One region of the Brevibacillus composti genome, then DNA from elsewhere that is predicted to be linked to it. Evidence: a T-box and tRNA genes for the amino acid it is inferred to sense, from the RefSeq annotation. Region 1 holds a T-box; the other holds one or more tRNA genes.

Evidence for each region. A T-box is a leader RNA that pairs with one kind of tRNA and senses whether it is charged. The one in region 1 lies ahead of serS (serine--tRNA ligase), so its partner is inferred to be a tRNA-Ser.
Region 2: it has a tRNA-Ser gene. The T-box ahead of serS (serine--tRNA ligase) is inferred to sense a tRNA for this amino acid. The anticodon was not compared.

Annotation. Positions count from the first base shown of each region.
Region 1 covers NZ_CP066308.1:28,530-36,868, forward strand. The annotation lists gene pdxS (pyridoxal 5'-phosphate synthase lyase subunit PdxS) at 1-722, shown strand, start outside; gene pdxT (pyridoxal 5'-phosphate synthase glutaminase subunit PdxT) at 734-1,309, shown strand; T-box leader at 1,439-1,662, shown strand; gene serS (serine--tRNA ligase) at 1,727-3,007, shown strand; gene aceB (malate synthase A) at 3,434-5,044, shown strand; gene aceA (isocitrate lyase) at 5,064-6,344, shown strand; tRNA gene JD108_RS00145 (tRNA-Arg) at 6,462-6,538, shown strand; gene JD108_RS00150 (hypothetical protein) at 6,654-7,031, opposite strand; gene JD108_RS00155 (helix-turn-helix domain-containing protein) at 7,209-8,339, shown strand, end outside.
Region 2 covers NZ_CP066308.1:2,747,292-2,755,630, reverse strand. The annotation lists gene ltrA (group II intron reverse transcriptase/maturase) at 160-1,572, shown strand; tRNA gene JD108_RS14035 (tRNA-Ser) at 2,066-2,154, shown strand; gene JD108_RS14030 (DUF3817 domain-containing protein) at 2,295-2,603, opposite strand; gene JD108_RS14025 (acyl-CoA synthetase) at 3,190-4,764, shown strand; gene JD108_RS14020 (exo-beta-N-acetylmuramidase NamZ domain-containing protein) at 5,126-7,453, opposite strand; gene JD108_RS14015 (copper amine oxidase N-terminal domain-containing protein) at 7,740-8,339, shown strand, end outside.

The DNA.
Region 1 (8,339 bases):
CAGGCGGCGTAGCCCGGATGGCTGACCTCGGAATCGTCGAGGAAGTAATGAATGCTGTCTCCATCCCGGTAATGGCAAAAGCGCGGATTGGCCACTTTGTCGAGGCGCGTGTTCTGGAATCGATGGGCGTAGACTATCTCGATGAGAGTGAAGTCCTTACTCCAGCTGACGATATGTACCATATCAATAAAAAAGAATTCACAGTGCCGTTCGTATGCGGTGCCCGCGACCTGGGCGAAGCGCTCCGCCGTATTGGCGAAGGCGCGTCGATGATCCGTACCAAAGGGGAGCCGGGCACAGGCAACATCGTAGAAGCGGTTCGCCATATGCGGACCATGCAGTCCCAAATCCGCAAGGTGCAAAGTATGTCTTACGACGAACTGATGGCGGAAGCGAAAAACCTCGGCGCTCCTTACGATCTCCTGGAGTACGTCCATAAAAACGGCAAGCTGCCAGTGGTAAACTTTGCAGCAGGCGGGGTAGCGACTCCATCGGACGCTGCGCTGATGATGCAGCTGGGCGCGGACGGCGTATTCGTCGGATCCGGCATCTTCAAATCGGAGAACCCGGAGAAATTTGCCCGTGCGATCGTGGAAGCGACCACCCACTACACCGACTACGAACTGATCGCCCGCGTATCCAAAGGACTGGGTACGGCGATGCCGGGTCTGGAAATCTCCAAGCTGCGTGAAGCAGACCGCATGCAAGAGCGCGGCTGGTAAGGTGACCGAAGATGAAAATTGGCGTTCTTTCCTTGCAGGGAGCTGTCGCCGAGCATGTCCGCATGCTGGAGGAAGCCGGCGCGACAGCCATCGCAGTAAAAAAAGTAGAAGAGCTTGAAGATCTGGACGGATTGGTCCTTCCCGGCGGGGAAAGCACGACCATGAGCAAGCTCATGCATAATTACGGGTTTATGGAGGCTCTTCGCCAGTTTGGACAAGCGAAGAAACCGATTTTCGGCACATGTGCCGGAGCGATTCTGCTGGCCAATCGCATTAACGGCCAGGAAGACACCCACCTCGGCTTGATGGATATCAAGGTGGAGCGCAATGCATTTGGCCGGCAAAAGGACAGCTTTGAAGTGGAGCTTCCTGTTGCGGGAGTCGCGGCCGATTACCCAGCAGTATTCATCCGTGCGCCGTACATCATGGAAGTGGGCGAGAATGCCCAGGTGCTGGCCAAGTACGAAGAGAAGATCGTAGCCGCCCGCGAAGGACATTATCTGGCCGCAGCCTTCCATCCGGAGCTGACGGAAGATGCGCGGATGCACCGGTACTTCGTCGAGATGGTGAAGGAATACCGCGGATAGATCGGTTTTCGCAACGGTGGTAAAGCAACTGTGTCAACGGCCGGTGCCCGTCTGGGTGCCGGTTTTTTTCGCCTTCTTTACACAGGTATAGAAACTGTAGTACAGTTAACACTAGAAGATAGCAAAACAGGGAACGCGATGAGGAGACTAGTATTTTGCAAGCGCTTGGTTCAGAGAGTCGGTGGCTGGTGAAAACCGATCCGGTCTGCAAAAGAATCCATCTCCGAGCGGCAGAGGAGTCAACTTTGCCCGGCCCCGCCCCGTTACGGCGGATCGAAGCGGGTACATGTCTTTCGTGCATAGCGACATGTGCCAACAAGGGTGGCAACGCGGGTACAACACTCGTCCCTTACCAGAGGGGACGGGTGTTTTTTCATTTGCTTTGCCCAAGAATCAGCGAAGTTGGAGGGGTCTTTGATGTTAGATGTAAAAGTGTTGCGCCATGACTTGGAAGAAGTCAGACGCCGCCTGGCGAACAGAGGCGAAGATATTTCGGCTTTGGACCAATTTGCGGACGTAGATGAAAAGCGCCGCCATTTGATTCAGGAAGCCGAAGGTTTGAAAAATAAACGAAATACCGTATCCGAACAGGTAGCCGTACTCAAACGGAACAAGGAAAATGCCGACCATCTGATCGCAGAAATGAAAGAAGTTAGCGACCGCATCAAGGTACTGGACGAAGGGCTGCGCCAACTGGACGAACAACTGGAGCAAATCCTGCTGAGCCTGCCCAATCTGCCGCATGAGAGTGTGCCGGTCGGGACATCGGAAGACGATAATGTGGTGGCCTGGACCTGGGGAGAGCCGAGGAGCTTTTCGTTCGAACCCAAACCGCACTGGGAGCTGGGACAGGAGCTGGGCATCATCGACTTCGAGACAGCGGCGAAGGTAACCGGCAGCCGCTTTGTCTTCTACAAAGGCCTGGGCGCTCGCCTGGAACGCGCGCTGATGAACTTCATGCTCGATTTGCATACGACCCAACACGGCTACGAAGAGCTGTTGCCGCCGTATATTGTCAACCGGACCAGCATGACTGGCACGGGCCAGCTGCCGAAATTCGAGGAGGATGCCTTCAAACTGGATGGCTTCGATTATTTCCTCATCCCGACAGCGGAAGTCCCGGTGACCAACATGCATCGCGACGAGATCCTCGACGTGGCAGACCTGCCACGATACTATGCAGCCTACAGTGCGTGCTTCCGCTCTGAGGCAGGTTCGGCCGGCCGCGATACCCGCGGGTTGATCCGTCAGCATCAGTTCAACAAAGTAGAGCTGGTGAAGTTCGTCAAGCCGGAGGACTCCTATCAGGAGCTGGAAACACTGGTGAAAAACGCGGAAAAGGTCCTGCAGCTGCTCGGTCTGCCTTACCGGGTGCTGAGCATGTGCACAGGCGACCTTGGATTTACAGCCGCGAAAAAATACGATTTGGAAGTATGGATTCCGAGCTATCAGACGTACCGGGAAATCTCGTCTTGTTCCAACTTCGAGGACTTCCAGGCGCGCAGAGCCAATATCCGTTTCCGCCGCGACACCAAGTCCAAGCCAGAGTTTGTTCATACATTGAATGGCTCGGGACTGGCAATCGGCCGCACCGTAGCCGCGTTAATCGAGAACTACCAACAAGAAGACGGCTCGATCCTGATTCCGGAGGTCCTGCGTCCGTACCTGGGCGGATTGGAAAAAATCGCGCCGAAGTAACAGAGATGGCTTGGAAAATGGAAAAGCAACTTTCTGTATCATAACAGGAAGTTGCTTTTTTTTCTGCTGCAAAAAGGCAGATGCGTAATTTTTCAAAAAATTGTTGCACAACAGAAAACGCTGTTATATAATAACTGCAAGATCAATAAATTGTAATAAAACAGAGAGTGGAGGTCGTTATTCATGAATTGCTATCGTTGCGAAGGAAACGGCGAGCAAAATTGTCCCACTTGCTGCGGCGTGGGACATGATGATCACGGCGGCGCATGCCATCATTGCCACGGAGATGGGTGCGTAAGCTGCAGCCATTGCAGTGGAAGCGGACTATTGGACTGACCCATTTTTTTTGATAACACTGTACTATAATAGTGTATTTATTATCAATCTGTAGCATAACTGTTTTTGATTGAGGGAGGAGGAATAGGATTGACTGCGATTCAACTGAATCAGTACCCGGCCGATGTGTTGATTACCGGCGAATTGCCGCCGCCGTACGCGGACATTCTCACCCCCGAAGCCATCACGTTTCTGATCAAGCTGGAGCAACACTTTGGGCAGAGAAGACGCGAGCTGCTTGATTTGCGCCAAAAGAAGCAGGAGATGATTGATTCCGGACAGCTGCCTGACTTTTTGCCGGAAACGGAACATATCCGCAAAAGCGATTGGCGCATCCATCCGTTGCCTGGCGATCTTCAGGATCGGAGAGTGGAGATCACCGGGCCTGCCGGAGACCGGAAAATGGTGATCAACGCTTTGAACTCGGGGGCGCGGCTGTTTATGGCCGATTTTGAAGACGCCAATTCTCCGACGTGGGCCAACACGGTAGAAGGACAGATCAACCTGCGTGATGCGGTCAGGCGGACGATCTCCTATACCAGCCCGGAAGGAAAAAAATACGCGCTCCGGGAACAGACAGCCGTCTTGATCGTCAGGCCGCGCGGCTGGCATCTGGAAGAAAAGCATTTGCGCATTCAGGGGCAACCGATGTCCGGCAGCCTGTTCGATTTTGGTCTTTATTTCTTTCATAATGCGCATGCGCTGCTGGAGAGAGGAAGCGGTCCTTACTTTTATCTGCCCAAGCTGGAGAACCACCTGGAGGCCCGACTGTGGAATGATGTCTTTTGCTGGGCACAGGATGAGCTGGGAATTCCGCTCGGCACGATCAAAGCCACCGTGCTGATCGAAACGATCCTGGCGGCCTTTGAAATGGATGAAATCTTGTACGAATTGAAAGAGCATAGCGCGGGGCTGAACTGCGGACGCTGGGATTATATTTTCAGCTATATCAAAAAGATGCGCAATCACCCGGATGTGATCCTCCCCGACCGGGCGCAGGTCACGATGACCGTCCCGTTCATGCGAGCCTATACGACGCTGGCCGTGAAAACCTGCCATAAACGGCAAGCGCCTTGCATCGGCGGCATGGCTGCACAAATTCCGGTCAAAAACGACCCGGCAAAAAATGAGGAAGCCCTGCTGAAAGTAAGGGCCGACAAGGAGCGGGAAGCCTACGACGGCCACGATGGTTCATGGGTGGCCCACCCCGGATTGGTGCCCGTGGCGATGGAGGTCTACAACCGCCTGATGCCGGAGCCCAATCAGATCTGGTACAAACGAGAGGATGTACAGGTCACGGCGGCCGATCTCCTGGAGATTCCCCAGGGAGACATCACCGAGGAAGGCGTTCGCACCAACATCCGGGTCGGCATCTTATACATCGAAGCGTGGCTGCGGGGACATGGCGCAGTCCCGATCAACAACCTCATGGAAGACGCGGCGACTGCGGAGATATCCCGGGCCCAAATCTGGCAATGGATCAGGCATCCCCGGGGCGTTCTCCCGGATGGCCGCAAGATTACGCTGGCGCTGGTCAAACAGTGGCTGAGCGAAGAGCTGCAAACCATCAAACAGGAAATCGGTCTGGAGCGGTATGAGACCGGGAAATTCAAACTGGCGGGCGAGCTGTTCCTGCAGCTGGTGACAGCCGACGAATTTTCCGAGTTTCTGACCATCCCGGGCTATGCCTATCTCGATTAAGGAAAAGGAGTGGGAGAAGATGAACAGACAAGAGGCGATCAGACAATTGGAGGAGAGCTGGAAGAGCGAACGTTTTCAAGGGATTCAGCGCCCGTATACGGCCGAGGATGTCGTGCGTCTGCGCGGTTCGGTGCAGATCGAGCATACGCTGGCCCGCATCGGCGCGGAGCGGCTGTGGAAGCTGCTGCACACCGAGCATCATGTCAAGGCGCTTGGCGCTCTGACCGGAAATCAGGCGATCCAGCAGGTAAAGGCAGGCTTGAAGGCCATCTACCTCAGCGGATGGCAGGTGGCAGCCGACGCCAACCTGTCCGGCCAGATGTATCCCGACCAAAGCCTCTACCCGGCTAACAGTGTCCCTCATGTGGTGAAGCGGATCAACCAGGCGCTGCAGCGTGCCGACCAGATCCAGCAGTCGGAGGGCACAGGCGATACGTACTGGTTTGCGCCGATCGTGGCGGATGCCGAGGCGGGCTTTGGCGGACCGCTCAATGTCTTTGAACTGATGAAGGGCATGATCGAAGCGGGGGCGGCCGGCGTCCATTTCGAAGACCAGCTCGCCTCGGAGAAAAAATGCGGCCACATGGGCGGCAAAGTGCTGATTCCCACACAGGCAGCTGTCCGCAACCTGATCGCGGCCCGTTTCGCTGCCGATGTGATGGGCGTGCCGACGATCATCGTGGCCCGGACCGACGCCAATGGCGCCTTCCTGATCACCAGCGACATCGACGATACCGACAAGCCTTTCCTGACCGGAGAGCGCACCCCCGAAGGCTTTTTCCGCATGAAAGGCGGGCTGGATGCGGCAATCGCCCGCGGTCTCAGCTATGCCCCGTACGCCGATCTGATCTGGTGCGAGACTTCCGAGCCCAATCTGGAGGAGGCCCGCCGTTTTGCCGAGGCCATTCACGCCCAGTATCCCGGCAAACTGCTGGCGTACAACTGCTCTCCTTCGTTCAACTGGAAGAAAAAACTGGGCGAGGAGGAGATCGCACGCTTCCAGAACGAGCTGGGAGAGATGGGCTACAAATTCCAGTTCGTCACGCTGGCAGGCTTCCATGCGTTGAATTACAGCATGTTCGAGCTGGCGCGCGGCTACCGCGACCGCGGAATGGCTGCCTATTCCGAGCTCCAGCAGGCCGAATTTGCCAGCGAACAATACGGCTATACCGCGACTCGCCACCAGCGGGAAGTGGGCACCGGGTATTTCGACGAGGTCGCCCAGGTGATCGCGGGAGGCACTTCCTCGACAACGGCTTTGACCGGTTCTACGGAAGAGGAGCAGTTTGCCCACAATTAAAAAGAGAAGTGACAGAGAAAACCAAGACGAAGAACCAGGGATGAGCTCCCTGGTTCTTCATTTGCAAAAAGCGCAAAATCGCCCTATAATGAAGAGTGGAGAACAGAATTGAACGTTGTCCCCGTAGCTCAGCAGGATAGAGCGTCAGTTTCCTAAACTGTAGGTCGGAGGTTCGAATCCTCTCGGGGACGCCATCGGAAAACCGCGTAGATGCGCGGTTTTTTCTATTTGAACTACTTCTCCCACCGTATAACGTATAAACCTGTGAAATGGAATTAACGGCCATGAATAGTAAGGGAAATTTTTTCGTTATTTCGCTTTTGTCTTCTTGATATAATCGGCATAGACTTCCCCTTCGACTTGGCCATCTAATGTTCCAATGTATAAGACTTTTTGCCCTGTCGCAGTATCGTAACCACTAGATGACAACACTTTAATAGGGGTATTTTTTTTTACTTTGTAAAGATATCCCTCACGCAGTCCATAAGCGATCTCCTCAGAAGAGGTGCGCTCAGGTGACCATGCTGTGCCATGTTGATACACTGACGTATCAATATACCCATCAATGACGTAATATCCTGTTTCTCCAACCTGCGGGGTATCATCCGAGAGTAAGTAGGTCCAAGTCAGTATGAATCCAAATAATAAGACAATGGAAAATGACAAATAGATTATAGATTTTCTCACATAAACACACCTCAATACGACTTTAACAGTTTATGGAATGATTATAAAGGAGTTTTAAAAATACATATCCTTACATTTTTATCAATAGATTGAAAGGTAACTATTACCAAATATCAACTCGTGTGCTATTATTAAAAAAAATAAAAATGATAAATTTTTTCTGAGGAGGCTTCCACTATGACAATTGAAGGGATAGGGGAACTGATTCTCACCTACCGGCAACGGGAGAATCTATCATTGTCAGAGCTGGCAGAGCGGACAGGCATCAACAAAACATCGCTTTCTCGCATCGAGACCGGCGAGACAAAACAACCTAGCTTCGACCTATGGAAAAAGGTTGCCCATACCCTCCATATTCCTTATAGCGAAGTCATCGGAATCTACCTGGACGCGACAGAAAGACCCACAACGATTAAACTGCTGCTGGAAGAATCCATCATCCTCAATCATCCAACGCTGATGCAAAAGGCGGCCGGAAAGCTGCTGGAAACGCCAAAAATAGACGCCTACCTTGCTCTGGACTACCTTCTCCAAGTGACAAAAGAAATCCCTGATCGCTACGCAAAACTCATGTTGTACCAAGTATTGATTGACTATACGCGGAAAAACGGAGTGCCCTATTACCTGGGCAAATGCATCTATGAACGCTACATACTGGAGCGGGACGACTTCACCCATTTCGAAGATACATACCGGCGAGGTAAGGAATTATCTCCCTATATCGAATTTTTGCAGCCGACCGAGCGGGTCGACTATTATTACCGGATGGGTGTGCATGCCTATATTCTGGAGCATTACGGCGAAAGCATCGAGTTTTGTGGCAAAGGCATACGCGAGGATCAAAGCGACAATAAGCAGAGAGCGTCCGCCCTGATATCCATCGTCAACTCCTATTTGCGCTTGGGCGATCTGATCATGGCCGGCATTTTCCTAGATATGTACGAAGAGAGCAAATACGCTGATTTTCGAAAGAAACACTTGCGGGCGCTTCTGCTCACCAAAAAAGGCCAGCACGATGAAGCCATCGCCCTGTACAAAGAGTGCCTGCAGGAAGCCGGACAGGAGGGGCGGATCACGGTCGTCAGCGATCTGCTGGAGGCATGCCTGGAGGTGCAGCGAAATGATGAAATCAGAACCCTCATCGATTCAGAGAGCGAACTGCTTTCCCAAGACATACTGATGCACCCCTATCGGATTAAGCAGGCGGCCAGGTACTACAAACGAAAGGGGATTTGTCTATTAGCCATCGGGGAGATTCAAAAGGGGCTCGATAGTTTGCTTGCGAGCATTACGTACTATCGGCAAATC
Region 2 (8,339 bases), 1.7 Mb from region 1:
AAAGTGAGTCGTCTTACCGTGGGAGGTCTCATGGACGTGAGAAGATGACATTCGAATCACGGTTGAAACAAGATTTATCATGAGAAGTCAGCAGACGCCATAGTACCTCGAGCAGTCGACGGCTTGAGGGAAGGGCTGAACCTTAGGAGGTGGTCGTCAATGAATGTTACCGAAACAGGAGATAAGGGCAGCCAACTTCCAACGGAAGGCTCACCGCAAAAGAATAGTGCGGAACACGAAGGATATGCGGGAGTGCACGTTCCTGAGAGGATAGCTGAAACCGACGACACCAACGCAAACGAGTCGAAGGAAAGGTTACTTGAGAAAATCATAAGCAGAGACAATTTGAACGAAGCGTTCAAAAGAGTCAAAGCGAATAAAGGTTCACACGGAATCGACGGGATGGGCGTAGATGAACTTCTACAATATCTCAAAGAAAACGGTGAAACCATCAAGGAACAAATCCTGGCGGGCAGATATCGCCCAAATCCCGTTCGAAGGGTAGAAATCCCAAAAGAGAACGGAAAGAAAAGAAACCTGGGCATCCCAACGGTGGTTGATCGAGTAATCCAGCAGGCAATTGCACAAATGCTCACGCCGATCTATGAGCAACAGTTCTCGGACAACAGCTTCGGGTTCCGACCCAAACGAAGTGCCCACCAAGCCATAAGGCGCAGCCAGCAATATATTCAGGAAGGCTACCGCTATGTTGTGGATATGGATCTAGAGAAATACTTTGACACCGTCAACCAAAGCAAGCTCATTGAAGTACTCTCAAGAACGATTAAGGACGGACGAGTCATTTCACTAATTCATAAATATCTTCGGGCAGGAGTTGTCGTGAAGCACAAGTTTGAGGAAACAGAAGTCGGCGTACCGCAGGGCGGGAATCTGAGTCCAATTCTCAGTAATATCATGCTGAATGAGTTGGACAAGGAGCTGGAGAAGAGAGGACACAAGTTTGTGCGATACGCAGATGATTTACTCATCTTCTGCAAGAGCAGACGAAGTGCCGAACGGACACTAACCAACATTCTCCCCTACATTGAAAAGAAGCTGTTCCTAAAAGTAAATCGGGAGAAAACCGTGGTGGACCTAGCCATTCGAGTGAAGTTTCTGGGATTCTCATTCTACAACCAACGAGGGCAAGTGAAAGTCCGCATCCATCCCAAATCCATCGCCAAAATGAAAACAAGAGTGAAGGAACTAACCGCAAGAAGCAATGGCATGGGAAATGAAGAGAGAGCCGAAAGGCTCAGACGCTATATCATGGGATGGGTCAACTACTTCAAGATTGCGGATATGAAGAACCTGCTCCAAACAACGGATGAATGGATGAGAAGAAGGATTCGAATGATCTACTGGAAACAATGGAAACGAATAAGGACAAAATTCGAAAAGCTGATCTCGTTTGGAATCCCAAAGTTCAAGGCATGGGAATACGCAAATACAAGAAAGAGCTACTGGAGAATCTCCAATAGCCCCATCCTCGCGAAAGCCCTCGATAACAACACCATTAAAGGCCTCGGATTTCTTTTCTTCTCAGATTATTATCGACAAGTGACTGCGTGAACTAAGGAACCGCCGTATACCGAACGGTACGTACGGTGGTGTGGGAGGTCGGCTACTCAACTAATGGGTAGCCCCCTACCCGATTGGGCGATCGCTGTATTCCATGAGCCAGCAGTCCCGCGCTTCCTTTTCATGCCATTCATGCTTGGGTAGCAGCTTGACTTTGCGGAAGCCGGAGCGCTGATAGCAGCGGATGGCTCTTTCATTCCAGGCCTGGGGGGCCATGACGAATGCCGGTTCACTTTTTCGATGTCGTGCGGGTTGTCTCTGCCTTCGAAAAATTCCAGGATAACCGGATCGGTGAGCCATTTTACGAGCAAGTGCTTGTCGCTTTCAGATAAGCGGCGAACCCGCAGCCGATCATGTTGGTAAATCACGATATACCCCCCTTCTTCTGGTTGCCCCTGTACGGGCAGCCAGGCAGCTTTCTGTGCGGCCCGGCACTTGAGATTCCGGTGTTTTTATGCTATTATTATAGCGGTTTCAACCGTACGGAGGGATACCGAAGTGGTCATAACGGGGCGGTCTTGAAAACCGTTAGGGTGCAAGCCCACGGGGGTTCGAATCCCTCTCCCTCCGCCATATTCTCTGAGATTGCAGACGGGTCGATCAGCCCGTCTTTTTTTATCGTTTCCGCACGTGCCCATCGCAGGAAGCGGGTAAGGAATGACGAGCAAAGCCCCCAATGCCGATGCTGGGGGCTTTTTGACCGCTTTTTCAGATTAAGATCGCTTCATGGCGTTTTCTTCTTTTTTCAGATGCGCATCGAGAACGAAGTTTCCAAACGGGACCAGGGACGCGACGAATGCGCCGACTGCCCGCAGGATGGACCAGCGGTGCGCAAAGAAGACATGGGCGAGCGCCAGCATAAACAGGACGAAAAACAGTCCGTGCAGCGAACCGGCGATCGTCACGGCTTTGGGCATGTCTGCCAGGTATTTGAGCGGCATGGCGATGCCCAAAAGTACGAGATAGGAGATTCCTTCGATCAAGCCGATAAAACGCAGGCGGCCAATGGGCGTATGCAGCAAAGAGAACACCTCCAGCGAATAGTACCACTATTACGTATTCTAGCGAGGAAGATCAGCGGTATCAATGGAACGGCATGCTTTTTCATGCTTTTCCCTTCGATTTGTGGCAAAAACCAAAACTTTCATCTGCAGCCAGCGACTTCATATTCCAAGGTATGTACCCTTTGATATATTCTTTAGGTAAGCACTCATCAATTTCTTGGGGGCTGCGGCGACTTAGTAATGCAGATCGGGTCGCCGCACTTTTCTTTGCAGGCTCTGCCGAAGCGGCAAAAAGAGGCTGCCTTTTGCATGCTAAAATATACCGATTGAGTATATATTCGAGTGTATACTATAATGTAAGTACAACCTTCATAACCTTGAGTTCTTCTCCCTGACCAGTGATCCTTCTGGTCAGGTTTTTTTACTGTATCAGAAAGAATAAGCTTCCGGATCTTCTTCCTGATACAGCAAGAATAAGCAACGGCTAAATCGCGGTCGCTCCCCTTGAATCGACCTCGATAGAGGTTTTCTTATAGCTATACACTTAGCAATTTTCTGACAATTGGTAGTATAATAGCAGAAGGAAGAAGATGGAGGGATGAAGATGAGGGAGATCCAAAGAGCGAGAAGGCATACGCTGGGCGATATTTTGCGCAGAAGCCGGGGGCGGTTTCCGCAGAAGGTGGCGCTCCGATTCAGGGAGGAAGCACTCACCTATGAGCAGCTGGATACGCTGGTCAACCAGGCGGCTCAGGCCATCCTCCAGCACGGATTGAAAAAAGGGGACAAGGCAGCAATTCTCTCCCGCAACTCGATGGACTTTGTCATCCTCAATTTTGCCTTGGCCAAAGCGGGTGTCGTAATGGTCCCGATTAATTACATGCTTCATGCCGAAGACGTCGCGTATATCCTGGGGCATGCAGAAGTGAGGGCAGTCTTTGCCGCACCGGAGTTTCAGGCGGTGGCTGACGAGGCGATCCGCCAGTCCGGATGCAGCCCGATCCTGCGCGCCTCCATCTCCCAAACGGCGGAGAGGCCCGGCGACTGGCCGGAATTCCGCACACTTCTCGCAGAGGGCGGCACAGAGGAGCCGGAAGTGGAGTTGGACGATGACGACGTTGTACATATTCTCTACACGAGCGGAACCGAATCCAGACCAAAGGGTGTCATGCTGACGCATAAAAATGTGCTGTCCGAGTATGTCAGCACGATTATTGATGGGGGCATGACCGAGGACGATATCGCGATTCATGCCCTGCCGCTGTTTCACAGTGCGCAGCTGCACTGCTTTTTGGGTCCTTACGTGTATCTCGGAGCGAGCGGCATCATTTTGGAGCAGGCGCAGCCAGAATCGATCCTGCAGACGGTAGAGACGTACCGTGCGACACAGCTCTTCTGTCCGCCTACCGTATGGATCGCCCTGTTGCGTTCGCCCGACTTCGCCGTCCGTGACCTGTCTTCCCTGCAGAAATGCTACTACGGCGCCGCCATCATGCCTGTCGAGATTTTGCGGGAGCTGGGCAGCCGTTTGCCGGGGGCGCAGTTCTGGAATTTCTACGGACAGACGGAGGTGGCTCCTCTGGCTACCGTACTCAAGCCGTCTGATCAAATCCGCAAAGCAGGCTCAGCCGGCAGGCCGTCGCTCAATGTGGAGACCCGCATCGTCGACGATGAAGGACGCGAGGTGCCGAGAGGGACGGTGGGCGAGATCGTACACCGCACGAGTCACGCCATGCTGGGCTACTACCGTGACGCCGAGAAGACGGCTGCGGCTTTTCAGCGGGGATGGTTCCATTCCGGCGACCTCGGCATCATGGATGAGGAAGGCTATCTCACTGTCGTCGACCGCAAAAAGGACATGATCAAATCGGGCGGAGAAAATGTAGCCAGCCGGGAAGTGGAGGAGGTCATCTACCAGCACCCCCTCGTCTCGGAGGTGGCGGTGATCGGGATACCCGATCCGTATTGGATCGAGGCAGTCACCGCCGTCGTCGTGCCAAAGGCGGGATCGGTCCTGCAGGAAGAGGAGCTGATTCAGTTTTGCAAAGGCCGTCTGTCGTCCTTTAAAGCACCCAAATATGTAGTGATCGCCGAAAATCTGCCGCGCAATCCCAGCGGAAAAATCCTCAAACGGGAGCTGCGCCTCCGGTATGAAGGGCTGGCTTCCGCAAGGCCGTGAAGTCGGGACCGGCAAAGACAACGCTGCGAATCGTTTGTAACCGCCTGAGAGCTGTCTCAGGCGGTTTTTTTGCCGGCACGTCTTTGGATAAGGGGACCGGGGACGGGAGGGCTACACGTCCACCTTCAGGCCCTCTAGCCAGTCGGCGTAACATTCTTTGCAGAGAAGCTCGTCTCTTTCCTCCGTTCCACGAAAAAAAGTGATCATGTTCGCACTCTCTGTCTCGTGCTCACAGTGGTAACAGGTGTAGCTCACCGACATTTCCTCCCTGTGTTAAGAATCGTCCCTCGTATTATCTCCAGAAGAAAAAAACCAACTCCCGTAAAGAGTTGGTTCCGATTGCCCTGTTCCTTATCCATCTTTATTTGACGGTGGCTACGGTCGGCCTGTCTGCACGAATCGTCTCAAAGCGGTAGCCGTGATCTTTTAAAAACTGGATGACCGCGGGGAGGGACTTGGCTGTCGCCTCTTTGGTGGCGGCATCGTGCATCAGGATGACGATCTCTTTCTGGTTTTTCACCTGAGCCTTGATGTTGGCCAGCGCGCTTTCCGGTGTGTATTTGCTGCTTCGCGCATCGCCGTTGGTCACATTCCAATCGACGAAGATATAGCCGCGTTTGGCTGCTTCTGCTTTGATGGCGCCCATGACGGTGTGCTTTTGATTGTAGACGGAGGCGTTCTGATATTTTTTGCTGATAGTATTGGTGCTTCCGCCCGGATAGCGGAATACGGTCGGTTTGATGCCGGTCACACGCTCGATGAGCTGATTGCCTTTTTCCAGGTCGGCGAAAAAGGCGGAGATGTCTTTGTAGATAGTCCGGTAATTATGGGAGTAGGTATGGCCGCCCACTTCATGTCCCTCCGAAATGGTCCTCTTCAGCAAATCTTCATGGCCGGGAATGCTGGTGCCGACGACAAAGAAGGTGGCTTTGACCTGATGCTGTTTGAGGATGTCCAGGATTTCACCTGTGATCGGCGAGGGACCGTCGTCAAATGTCAGGTAAGCGACTTTATCCTGTGCAGGCTGACCGGCTCCTGACTTAGCGCTTTGCCCGGTTCCGGCTGGAGGAGGTGCGGTTGGCGCTGCCGCTTGGGGAGCAGCGGGAGAACCTGCTTCCGCCTGTGCCGCTGGCGTGCTGCCGGATGGGTTCGGAGCAGTAGGCTGGGGCGCTGGAGGCTGCCCAGGCTCAGCCGAATCTGCAGTCTTTCCGTTGCCGATAGGTCCGGTCTGTTCAGGTGTTGCTGGCTGTACCGGCGGCTTTTGCTGATCAGCGGGAGCGGCTTTGCCTGACGGATCGGATGGTTCGGAATTGCCCGCATCTTTTGCGGGTTGCTGCGCTTTTGGTGCTGAAGACTGTCCGGCTTGGCCCTGCTGTCCGCTTTGTGCGGGTGACGTTTGCCCCGCTGCGGCAGGATCAGTCGCCCCCGGCTGCTCCGAAGCGGTCGGGGCAGGAGGCGGGCTTGCGTGTTTCGCCACTAGCGGCTGGGTAGGCACATACGGTTCGCCGGAGTAGATGAGATGCATTTCCCGCAGCTTCCGAAAAGCCGCCAGATCGCTTGCATACTGCTGCTCGATTTGCTGGGGCGACAGGCCTTGCTCCAGATACTGCCCGATTTTGTCCGTGCCCATCAGAAGGTCAAACATCGACTGGGATGAACCGCTTTTGGGAACGGGAAACGGATGGAGCTGATGGGCATAGGCCAATGCGTACAGTCCCGTCCGTGCAGGGTTGAACCGCAGCGGGTCCGTGATGTGCAGGCGGACGCCTCCCATGCCCTCTTTGTTCTCCGGCAGGAAGATGACCCCGGGGAGCAGAGCGCCGTTCAGCAGGTCGGCATACCGCCCGGAGTCAATGCCCGGCCCGCCGATCCAGCGAAAATGATCTTGGGCCGTCACAGGGGTGCCCTCTCCCAAGCCTGTCGCCATGTACCCGAAAACGGCGGCCAGATCAGGGAACTGCGGCGAGGAGGGAATCCAGGCAAGACCGGTGTCCAGATAATTCATCTGGCGGGTGTAGCCCTTCATCGGGATGACGGTGAGCGGCGCGTCCAGCTGGCGGTTGAAAAACCGGGCCAACTCGCCGATGGTCATGCCATGAGCGAGCGGCAGGGTGTCCACTCCGACAGGGGAGCGGAAGTCAGGCGCCAGGACAGGTCCTTCGACGATAGTGCCGCCCAGGGGATTGGGCCGGTCCAGGACGACAATCGGCTTGCCTTGCTCCTTGGCAGCGCTCATGCATTGGTAGAGGGTAGTGAGATACGTGTCCCTGCCCGCGCCGCTGTCTTGCAGGTCCACCAGCAGCATATCGACAGAGGCGAGCATCTCTGGTGTCGGTTTGCGTACAGCGCCGTACAAGCTGTAGACCGGTATTCCGTAAACGGGATGATGAAAAGAGGCCACCTGCTCTCCAGCAGGGATTTTCCCGTAGAGGCCATGCTCAGGGGTGAACAAGGCGGTCAATTGTACGTTCCGTTCGCGGCGGAGTGCATCGATGGTGCTGACTCCTTTGCTGCCTACACCCGTTTGGTTGGTGAGCAATCCCACTTTCTTTCCCTCGATGAGATCGGAAAACTGGCTGAACAGTACGTCACTTCCGAGAAGTACGGCCGTTGTGTTGGCGGAGCTGCCGCCGGGGGGAATCATTGTCATGATCAGGATAAGAATGAGGAAAGGTATAAATCGTTTCATCGCTTCGGCCTCTTTCGAGATAAAATGTCGTCGTTGTATGTCTATTGTAGCTCGATTTTGTAGGAAATTGGTTTCATTTATGTAACAAATTCAAATTAGGTAAAAAGTTGGAGGAAAGAAGTCTCTTTTTGCAAGGCGAAAGCCAATTCTGTCTTGCATCTCGTGCAGGCCGAAAGCTACAATGACAAAGCGATCCCGCCTGTGCGAAAGGCTTGAAGAGGCGGCAGCAAGTATTGTACAGTTACGAGAGTAGAGGAAATGTCGAACGAAATGGAGTGAATCTGCGATGATGAAAAAATGGGCCGCACTGGCATTGGCACTATCTCTGGCGCCCGCATCGGTTTCGGCTGCGGCCGCGGTTACCGCACCTCCATCCGTCGTAAAAGTCGAATATAGTCAAAAACCGATCCATTTTCCCGATCAGAAGCCGGTGATCAAAGACAGCCGGACGCTGGTCCCGATTCGGCCGATCGCGGAAGGGCTTGGCTTTGACGTGGACTGGAACGAACAGAACCGGTCGGTTGTGATCAAAAAAGGTGATACGCAGATCAAGCTGGTGGTTTCGCAAAAAATTGCCAGACGAAACGGGGAGACCATCCCGCTTGACGTGCCGGCACAAATTATCAACAAGCGCACGATGGTACCTGTTCGCTTTATCGCCGAAGCGCTGTCCTACGAGGTAAACTGGGACACGGCGACGCAAACCGTCTCGATCGCGGATAAAACGCCGGAAAAATCTCAGCAGCAAACGGCGAAAGCTGCCGAAGAGGCAACTGCCGTGGGGACGGGCGTGCCGCAGCCGAAAAGCGAGCCGCCCGCGGCCGGCAACCAGCCCTCGAAAGAGAGTCAGCTGGTTGACAGCGAATCGATCAGTGCCCGGCTGGGC